2 regions of the Aminobacter sp. BE322 genome follow, and region 2 is predicted to be linked to the other one. Evidence: predicted binding sites of a transcription regulator. Region 2 holds the regulator's gene; the other holds the start of a gene.

Region 1 (4,149 bases), on a different contig from region 2:
GAGCCGGTAAAGCCCTCGTCGCGCAGGTAGTAGGCGATCGAGCTGCCGACGATCGCGCCGCCGATGATGACCACGTCGTAGCGTGCCATGAAATGATTCCGTCTGTTCGGATGGAGGAGAAAAGCAGTTACGCCACCGCCCGGCAAGCACTTGCAAGGGCCAGCATTGCCGGGCAAGAAGACCAGATGTCACATTCTCCGTCCCGCCCCCGCCGTTCGGCGCTGTTCGTGCCCGCCAGCAACGAGAAGGCGATCGCCAAGCTGCCGCAGCTTGGCTGCGACGCCGTCATCTTCGATCTGGAGGACGCCGTACTGCCCGAGCACAAGGCAGCCGCTCGCGACAGGCTGGCCGGCATCTTGGCCGAAAGGCCGGCGGGCAACCGCGAATTTCTCGTCCGCATCAATTCGCTGGCGAGCCCCTGGGGCGTGGAGGACCTTGCGGCTGCGAGCGGATGGGCTATCGACGGCGTGCTCCTGCCCAAGATCGCGACGCCGCGCGACATCATCGAGGCGGGCGACGTGCTCGACGACAGCGACGCGCCCGACAGCGTCAGGCTCTGGGCGATGATCGAGACGCCGCGCGCGCTGGTCAACATCGCCGCCATCGCCGAGCTCGGCCGCGATCCCGCCGCGCGGCTCGCTTGCCTGGTCGCCGGGCTCAACGACCTCGCCAAGGACACCGGCGTGATGCTCACGCCCGACCGCCGCTACCTGCAGTCCTGGCTGATGCAGATGGTGCTCGCGGCGCGGGCCGGCGGCGTCGACATGCTCGACAGCGTCTCCAACGATTTTCGCGACCTCGACGCCTTTTCGGGCGAATGCCGGGAGGCGGCCGCGATGGGATTCTCGGGCAAGACGGTGATCCATCCCGCCCAGATCGGCCCCGCCAACGAGGCGTTCTCGCCCTCGGCCGAGGCGCTTGCCGAGGCGCGCGCCGTCGTCGATGCCTTCGCGCTTCCGGAAAATGCCGGGCGCGGTGTAATCTCGCTCGAAGGCAAGATGGTCGAGCGGCTGCATCTCGCCCAGTCCGAAAAGCTGCTCGCCCGGGCGGCGATGATCGAGAAGCTGAAGAACTGACAGCGCGATGCGGAGACAAGCATGAAACTCTACCGCTTCCTGACCGGTCCCGACGACGCCACGTTCTGCCACAAGGTGACGGCGGCGCTGAACAAGGGCTGGCACCTGTTCGGCTCGCCCACCTATTCCTTCGATGCCGAGACCAAGACGATGCGCTGCGGCCAGGCCGTGGTGAAGGACGTCGACGGCGTCGAATACGATCCCGGCATCAAGCTCGGCGATTTCTAAGCCGGGAGGCGCCTGATGAATGGGGCGCCGCGTTCAGTCGACCGACGCTTCCAGCTTTTCCATGTCGTCGTCGGAAAGGCCGAAATGGTGCCCGATCTCGTGGATCAGCACATGGGTAACGATGTCGCCCAGCGTCTCCTCGTTCTCCGCCCAGTAGTCGAGGATCGCCCGGCGGTAGAGGGTGACGCGGTTGGGGCCTTCGCCGGTCTGCGGGTTCCAGCGCTCGGCGATGCCGCGTCCTTCGAACAGGCCGAGCAGGTCGAAGGGCGTTTCCAGCGACAGGTCGTCCATGATCTCGTCGGTCGGGAACTCGGCGATCTGGATGACGACGTCGCCGGTGAGGGCGCGGAATTCTTCAGGCAGGTGGGCATAGGCTTCGAGCGCCAGGAGCTCCATCTCCTCGATCGAGGGCGACAGCTGGTCGTGCCAGGCGCGGGTCTTGTAGATGCGGGCCATTCTTTTTCCTTTTGAGGGCATATAGCCTTTCACCGCACGCCTTACGAGGCCTTTGCCGTGGCGGGGATGATTTAGGCGCCGGAGGCACTTGCCCGGAGAGGAATAGATTCTCATCGAATCGGCTTGACTCTCCTCGATGGCTCTGGAATCTATGAGAACATAACGTGAACATATTGAGGAAGGCAGACCGACATGGCGACCAGCGCCGTGGCGCGGGACGTCGTTTTTGCCCTGCGCCGGAAGATAGCGAAGATCGAGGGGACGCTGGCCGAGAGGCTGGCCCCGCCCTCCGACGGCCAGTCTTCCGCCGGCCAGCCTGTTGCCGGTCTGCTTGTCCGCCGCAACGGTCTTGCCTCGGCGCGCGACTTCTTCCTGCCGACCGGCGTCGAACGCCTCGACGAAATCCTGGGCGGCGGCCTGCCTCGGGCGGCGCTGACCGAGATCCACGGAACCGAAACCCGCAATGCCGGGGCTGCCGCAGGGCTCGCCCTCTGCCTGGTCAGCCGCATGCTCAGGGAGCGGTCGCGGCCGCAGGATCTGGTCCTGTGGGTCGGCACGACCGAGATTTTCCGCGAGGCGGGGCTTCCCTACGTGCCAGGACTGGGCAGGTTCTTCGGCATTCTGGCCGAAAGCCTGCTGTTCGCCGAGGCGCCGAAGCCGGCCGACGTGCTCTGGATCGCCGAGGAGGCGGCCCGCATCGAGGAGATCGCGACAATCGTGGTCGAGATGCGGGGCAATCCGCGCAGCGTCGACCTCACGGCGACGCGCCGCCTGCACCGGCGGGCGCAAGACAGCGGCCGTCCCATCTTCCTGCTGCGCCAGTCGGCCGAGCCGGAGCCCACCGCCGCCCCCGTCAGGCTGGTCGCAGCACCCGCGCCGGCCACCCTGCGGCAGACACTTCTCGGCCCGCTCGCCGGCTCTATCGGCGCGCCCGCATTCGCTGTCGAGATCGGCAAGAGCCGTACCGCTCTGCCGGGCAGCTTCATTCTGGAATGGAACCCCGATGCACGCACCCTCGCAGAGAGAAGTCCAGAGAATCGTGTCGCTGTGGTTTCCCCATCTCGCGGCCGAACGCGTCCTCCGGCGCAGGCTGGGGCGGTCCTGGCGTTCAAGCCCGCAGGCGGCGAAGCCGCTGGTGACCAGCCACCGCGAGAACAACACCCAGCGCATCGCCGGCCTCGACGCGCAGGCTGAAGCGCTCCGGCTGAAGCCGGGCATGGGCATTGCCGAGGCGCGCGCCATGCATCCCGACATCGACGTGGTCGAAGCCGATCCCGAGGCCGATCGCAGATTGCTCGAAGGGCTGGCCGACTGGTGCGACCGCTACACGCCGCTCGTCGCCATCGACGGTGCCGACGGACTGTTCCTCGACATCACCGGCTGCGCCCATCTCTTCGGCGGCGAAAAGGCACTGCTCAACGACCTCATGATGCGGTTCTTCCACCAGGGGTTCGACGTGCGCGCCGGCCTCGCCTCGACACCGGGCGCGGCATGGGCCGCCGCCCGCTTCGCCACCGGCCACATCCTGGCTCCGGGCAGCGAGTGCAGTTTCCTGGCCCGCCTGCCACTGTCGGCGCTGCGGATCGATCCTGCCACGAAGGCGAGCCTCGAAAGCGTCGGGCTGCGCACCGTGGGCGCGATCATGGACGGTCCGCGCGCACCGCTCGTCCGGCGTTTCGGCGCTGAACTCATCGAACGGCTCGACCAGGCGCTGGGCCGGCTCGAGGAGGCGATCTCGCCGCGCCTGCCGGTGGCGCCGCTTTCGGTCGAGCGCCATCTCGCCGACCCGCTGTCGCTCATCGACGACATCGAGCGGCTGGTCGGCCTGCTCGCCGCCACCCTCAAGGCGGACCTGGAGCGCAGGGAGGAAGGGGCGCGGGTGCTCGAACTGCTGCTGTTCCGGGTCGACGGAATGGTCAGCCGCATAGCGGTCGGCGCCTCGCGTCCCATTCGAGAACCCACGCTGGTGCGCAGGCTGTTCCATGAACGGCTGGCGACGCTGGGCGAAACCATCGATGCCGGCTACGGTTTCGATCTCGTGCGCCTTTCGGCCCTGTCGACGGCCCGGTTCGACGCCCGCCAGGCCGATCTCGCCGGTGAGGTCGACGACGGCGGCGAGGAGCTGGCAATCTTTGCCGATCGCATCGGCGCCCGCCTCGGCGAGGCCGCGGTTCTCGAAGCCGTTGCCGTCGACAGTCACCTGCCGGAACGCGCCGCACCCGCCATCCCTTACGCCCTGGAAGAGGCACGTAAGGGTGCGGCCGGGCGCCCGGCCAGGGAGGTGCAGCCCGTTGGCAAGCGTCCCCGGCCGGCCGAGCGCCCCATCCGGCTGTTCCGGGTGCCCGAGCCCATCGAGGTGCCGGCCACCGAGGTGCCCGACGGGCCGCCA
Region 2 (4,149 bases):
CAGGGGGTTCCTCGCGGCGCTCGAGGCGAAGCGCGGCCAGGGCCGCTTCGGGCTGATCGCCGAGATCAAGAAGGCGAGCCCGTCGAAAGGCCTGATCCGCGCCGATTTCGATCCGCCGGCGCTCGCCCGCGCCTATGCCGAGGGCGGGGCGGCCTGCCTTTCGGTGCTGACCGATACGCCGTCCTTCCAGGGCGCGCCGGAGTTCCTGACCGCCGCCCGCGACGCCTGCACCCTGCCCGCCCTGCGCAAGGACTTCATGTTCGAGCCCTACCAGGTGCACGAGGCCCGCGCCTGGGGCGCCGACGCCATCCTCATCATCATGGCGAGCCTTGGCGACGACGACGCCCGCCGGCTCGAGGACACGGCATTCGAACTCGGCATGGATGCGCTGATCGAGGTCCACGACGAAGCCGAGACGGAGCGGGCCCTGAAGCTCGCCTCGCGCCTGATCGGCATCAACAACCGCAACCTGCGCAGCTTCGAGGTAAGCCTGGAGACATCCGAGCGCCTGGCGCCGATGGTCCCGGCGGACCGCCTGCTCGTTGGCGAGAGCGGCATCTTCACCCACCAGGACTGCCGGCGGCTGGAAAAGTCGGGCATCGGCAGCTTCCTCGTCGGCGAGAGCCTGATGCGTCAGGCCGACGTGGCTGCCGCCACGCGGGCGCTGCTCGAAGGCAGCCCGCTCGCGGCGAGCGCCTGACATGGCAACCCTCACCCATATCGGCGCCACCGGCGAGGCCAACATGGTCGACGTGGGCGACAAGGCCGAGACGACCCGCACGGCGGTCGCCGAGGGCACCGTCACGATGCGCCCCGAGACGCTGGCGCTGATCCTGTCCGGCAACGCCAAGAAGGGCGACGTGCTGGGCACGGCGCGCATTGCCGGCATCATGGCCGCCAAGCGCACGCACGAGCTGGTGCCCCTGTGCCATCCGATCCTCTTGACCAAGGTGTCGGTCGAGATCGAGCCGGACGAAGCGCTGCCCGGCCTCAGGGTGACCGCGCTGGCGCGCGTGACCGGCAAGACCGGCGTCGAGATGGAGGCGCTGACCGCAGCCTCCGTCGCATGCCTGACCATCTACGACATGGCCAAGGCCGCCGACCGCGGCATGGTGATTTCCGGCATCCGCCTGATCGAGAAGACGGGCGGCAAGTCGGGCGACTACAAGGCTGTCGACTAGATGGCGCTGCTGCCGGTCGCCGACGCGCTTGAACGCTTGCTCGAAGGCGCTGCCCCGGCGGGTACCGAACGTATCGGCCTCGACGAGGCTTCCGGACGTGTGCTTGGCGCGCCGCTCCGCGCCTTGCGCACCCAGCCCCCCTTCGATGCCTCGGCCATGGACGGCTATGCGGTGATCGCGCAGGACATCGCCGACCTGCCCGCCCGGCTTGCGGTGATCGGCGAGGCGGCTGCCGGGCGGCAGTTCGCAGGGAAAATCGCGCGCGGCCAGGCCGTGCGCATCTTCACCGGCGCGCCGGTGCCGGCCGGCGCGGACACGGTGGTCATCCAGGAAAACGTGCGCGATCTCGGCAACGGCGAGGTCGAGGTGGTCGAGCCGACCGCGCCCGGCCGCAACATCCGCCTCAAGGGCCTCGACTTCAGCGAAGGCGACCTGATCCTCGACGCCGGCCGCCTGATGGACCCCGCCGCGCTGTCGCTCGCGGCGGCCGCCAACCATCCGACGCTCGAGGTGCAGCGCGCGCCGCTGGTCGCGATCATCGCCACCGGCGACGAACTGCTGCCGCCAGGAAGCTCGCCCGGCCCCGACCAGATCATCTCGTCCAACGCCTACGGCGTGGCGGCCATTGCCCGCTCGGTCGGCGCCCGCGTCCTCGATCTCGGCATAGCGGCCGACAAGACCGGATCGATCTCGGCACTCGTCCGGCAGGCGCTCGACGCCGGAGCCGAGGTGATCGTCACCCTCGGCGGCGCCTCGGTCGGCGACCATGACCTGGTGCACGGCGTGCTGACCGGCCTCGGCATGAAGCTCGATTTCTGGAAGATCGCCATGCGCCCGGGCAAGCCGCTGATGTTCGGACGGCTCGGTGACACCCGCTGCATCGGCCTGCCCGGCAACCCGGTGGCGAGCCTCATCTGCTCGCACCTCTTCCTGAAACCGGTTCTGGCGAAGCTCGGCGGGCGGCCCTATGCGCCGGACATCCGCGAGGCCGTGCTCGGGGCGCCCATGAAGGAAAACGACCTGCGCCAGGACTACGTGCGCGGCGTGGTGCGCAAGACCGACGCCGGCCTCGTCGCCGTGCCCTTCGGGGTCCAGGACTCGTCGATGCTGCGGACACTGGCCGACGCCAATTGCGTCATCATCCGCGAGCCCTTCGCAGCGGCCGCCGAATCTGGCACTGGCTGCCTGGTGCTGATGCTGCGCTGAGCGCCCCTCGGCGCCTTCACCAAAATTTAATCGGTTGCGGAACACAACTGGAACATATAGTGTTTGTTCCGGGTTTGTTTTTCTTTCGATTCCCTTGGGGGCAGCGATGCTGACGCGCAAACAACACGAGCTTCTGCTGTTCATCCATGAGCGGCTGAAGGAGGCGGGCATCCCCCCGTCCTTCGACGAGATGAAGGAGGCGCTGGACCTCGCTTCCAAATCGGGCATCCATCGCCTGATCACCGCGCTCGAGGAGCGCGGCTTCATCCGGCGCCTGCCGAACCGCGCGCGCGCGCTGGAAGTCATCCGCCTGCCCGACTCGATCGCGCCGGGCCTCAACGCCGCCAGGAAGTTTTCGCCCAGCGTCATCGAAGGCAGCCTGGGGCGCAAGCCCGAGCCGTCACGCGCGCTTTCGGCCGGCAATGACGACGATGCAGGCGCGGCGGTCGCCATCCCGGTGATGGGACGCATCGCCGCCGGCGTGCCGATCGACGCCATCCAGCACAGGACGCATTCGATCTCGGTGCCGCCGGACATGATTTCGGGCGGCGAGCACTATGCGCTCGAGGTCAAGGGCGATTCGATGATCGAGGCCGGCATCTTCGACGGCGACACGGTCATCATCCGCAATGCCAATAGCGCCAATCCGGGCGAGATCGTCGTTGCCTTGGTGGACGACGAGGAGGCGACGCTCAAGCGCTTCCGCCGCAAGGGCGCCTCGATCGCGCTCGAGGCCGCCAATCCCGCCTATGAAACCCGCATCTTCGGCCCCGACCGGGTCAAGGTACAGGGCAAGCTGGTCGGGCTGATCCGGCGCTACTAGGGCAATTCCAGGAAAAGTGCGCAGCGGTTTCCGTCCGGAATTGCTCGGACCAAAGAGATGGAGCGTCTTCGCGGTCCGATGAATGGAGGAAATGCCCTGATCCCGCCTCGGGCCGGTCGGGATCGTCATCTTTCTGGGTTGCAGCGAGGCCGGGCCAGAGCGGCGGGCATTCCGACGAATGCAATTCCGCAGCCAAGAGCGTTGCCGCTTTTGATCGAAAAGCCAAAACGGCCTATCTCTTTGGTCCGAGCAACTCCGACGGCAAACCGCCTCGCATTTTTCCGGGAATGGCTCCCGCTGCTTTTTCTTGGCCTTGTTCATGCGACGCCCGACGATTCCGTCGGGCTGCGAGATGCTTCATGGCGCGGCCTTCTCCGGCGGCGGCTTTGCACGGTCCCGGCGGAATGGCGGCAGTCCGCGTGCTTCGCGCGAGAATGCCCGGTGCTCATGCCACGGCCGGTAGGGCGCGGCTATCGCCTTCTGGATTTCGATTTGACGGACCGCCGCCTCTCCTTTTTCAGGCAGGTACGCGGCGACGCTGCCTAAACGCGCCAGGTCGCGCTTGCTGACGACGGTCGCCGCCGAATTCGCGCAGGGAGCCCGCGCCGTCGCATCGTCGATCACGATCAGGCTCGCCACGGCGCAGGCACGCTTGGCTGCCGCCGCATTGCCGGCATGGGCGATCACGGCGCCTGAAGGGTGCTCGATGGTGCAGAGGCCACCGTCGCAAACGAAGGCTTCCCTGCGGTCCGCTTTTTCTCCTCCTTCCTGGGGCAAGGCTGGCTCGCGCGGCGTCGAAGCATCCGACTTTGCGATTGCGGCCGTTACGGTCGAAGGCTTGCCGCCCGCGCCAACCGGGCCGACCAGTTCCTCCGCAACCAGGGCCCTCTTCCAGCTGTCGGTGATGAAGTCGCTCGGACGTGCGCGGTTGACCGCCAG

What was found. Region 2 encodes LexA, which represses DNA repair genes until DNA is damaged. Its sites were predicted from a motif close to TGTTCNNNNTGTGTTCNG; they were not measured.
Region 1: a site for LexA is predicted at 1,914-1,931, ahead of J2X50_RS08250 (ImuA family protein). Genes of this name have one in related genera too.

The regions. Positions count from the first base shown of each region.
Region 1 covers NZ_JBNPXB010000004.1:32,687-36,835, forward strand. Annotated here, with positions in the region: gene J2X50_RS08230 (NAD(P)/FAD-dependent oxidoreductase) at 1-89, opposite strand, end outside; gene J2X50_RS08235 (HpcH/HpaI aldolase/citrate lyase family protein) at 186-1,076, shown strand; gene J2X50_RS08240 (DUF1737 domain-containing protein) at 1,098-1,304, shown strand; gene J2X50_RS08245 (metallopeptidase family protein) at 1,338-1,760, opposite strand; gene J2X50_RS08250 (ImuA family protein) at 1,953-2,954, shown strand; gene J2X50_RS08255 (Y-family DNA polymerase) at 2,896-4,149, shown strand, end outside.
Region 2 covers NZ_JBNPXB010000001.1:120,915-125,063, forward strand. Annotated here, with positions in the region: gene trpC (indole-3-glycerol phosphate synthase TrpC) at 1-700, shown strand, start outside; gene moaC (cyclic pyranopterin monophosphate synthase MoaC) at 702-1,181, shown strand; gene J2X50_RS00585 (molybdopterin molybdotransferase MoeA) at 1,182-2,387, shown strand; gene lexA (transcriptional repressor LexA) at 2,494-3,210, shown strand; gene J2X50_RS00595 (ComEC/Rec2 family competence protein) at 3,568-4,149, opposite strand, start outside.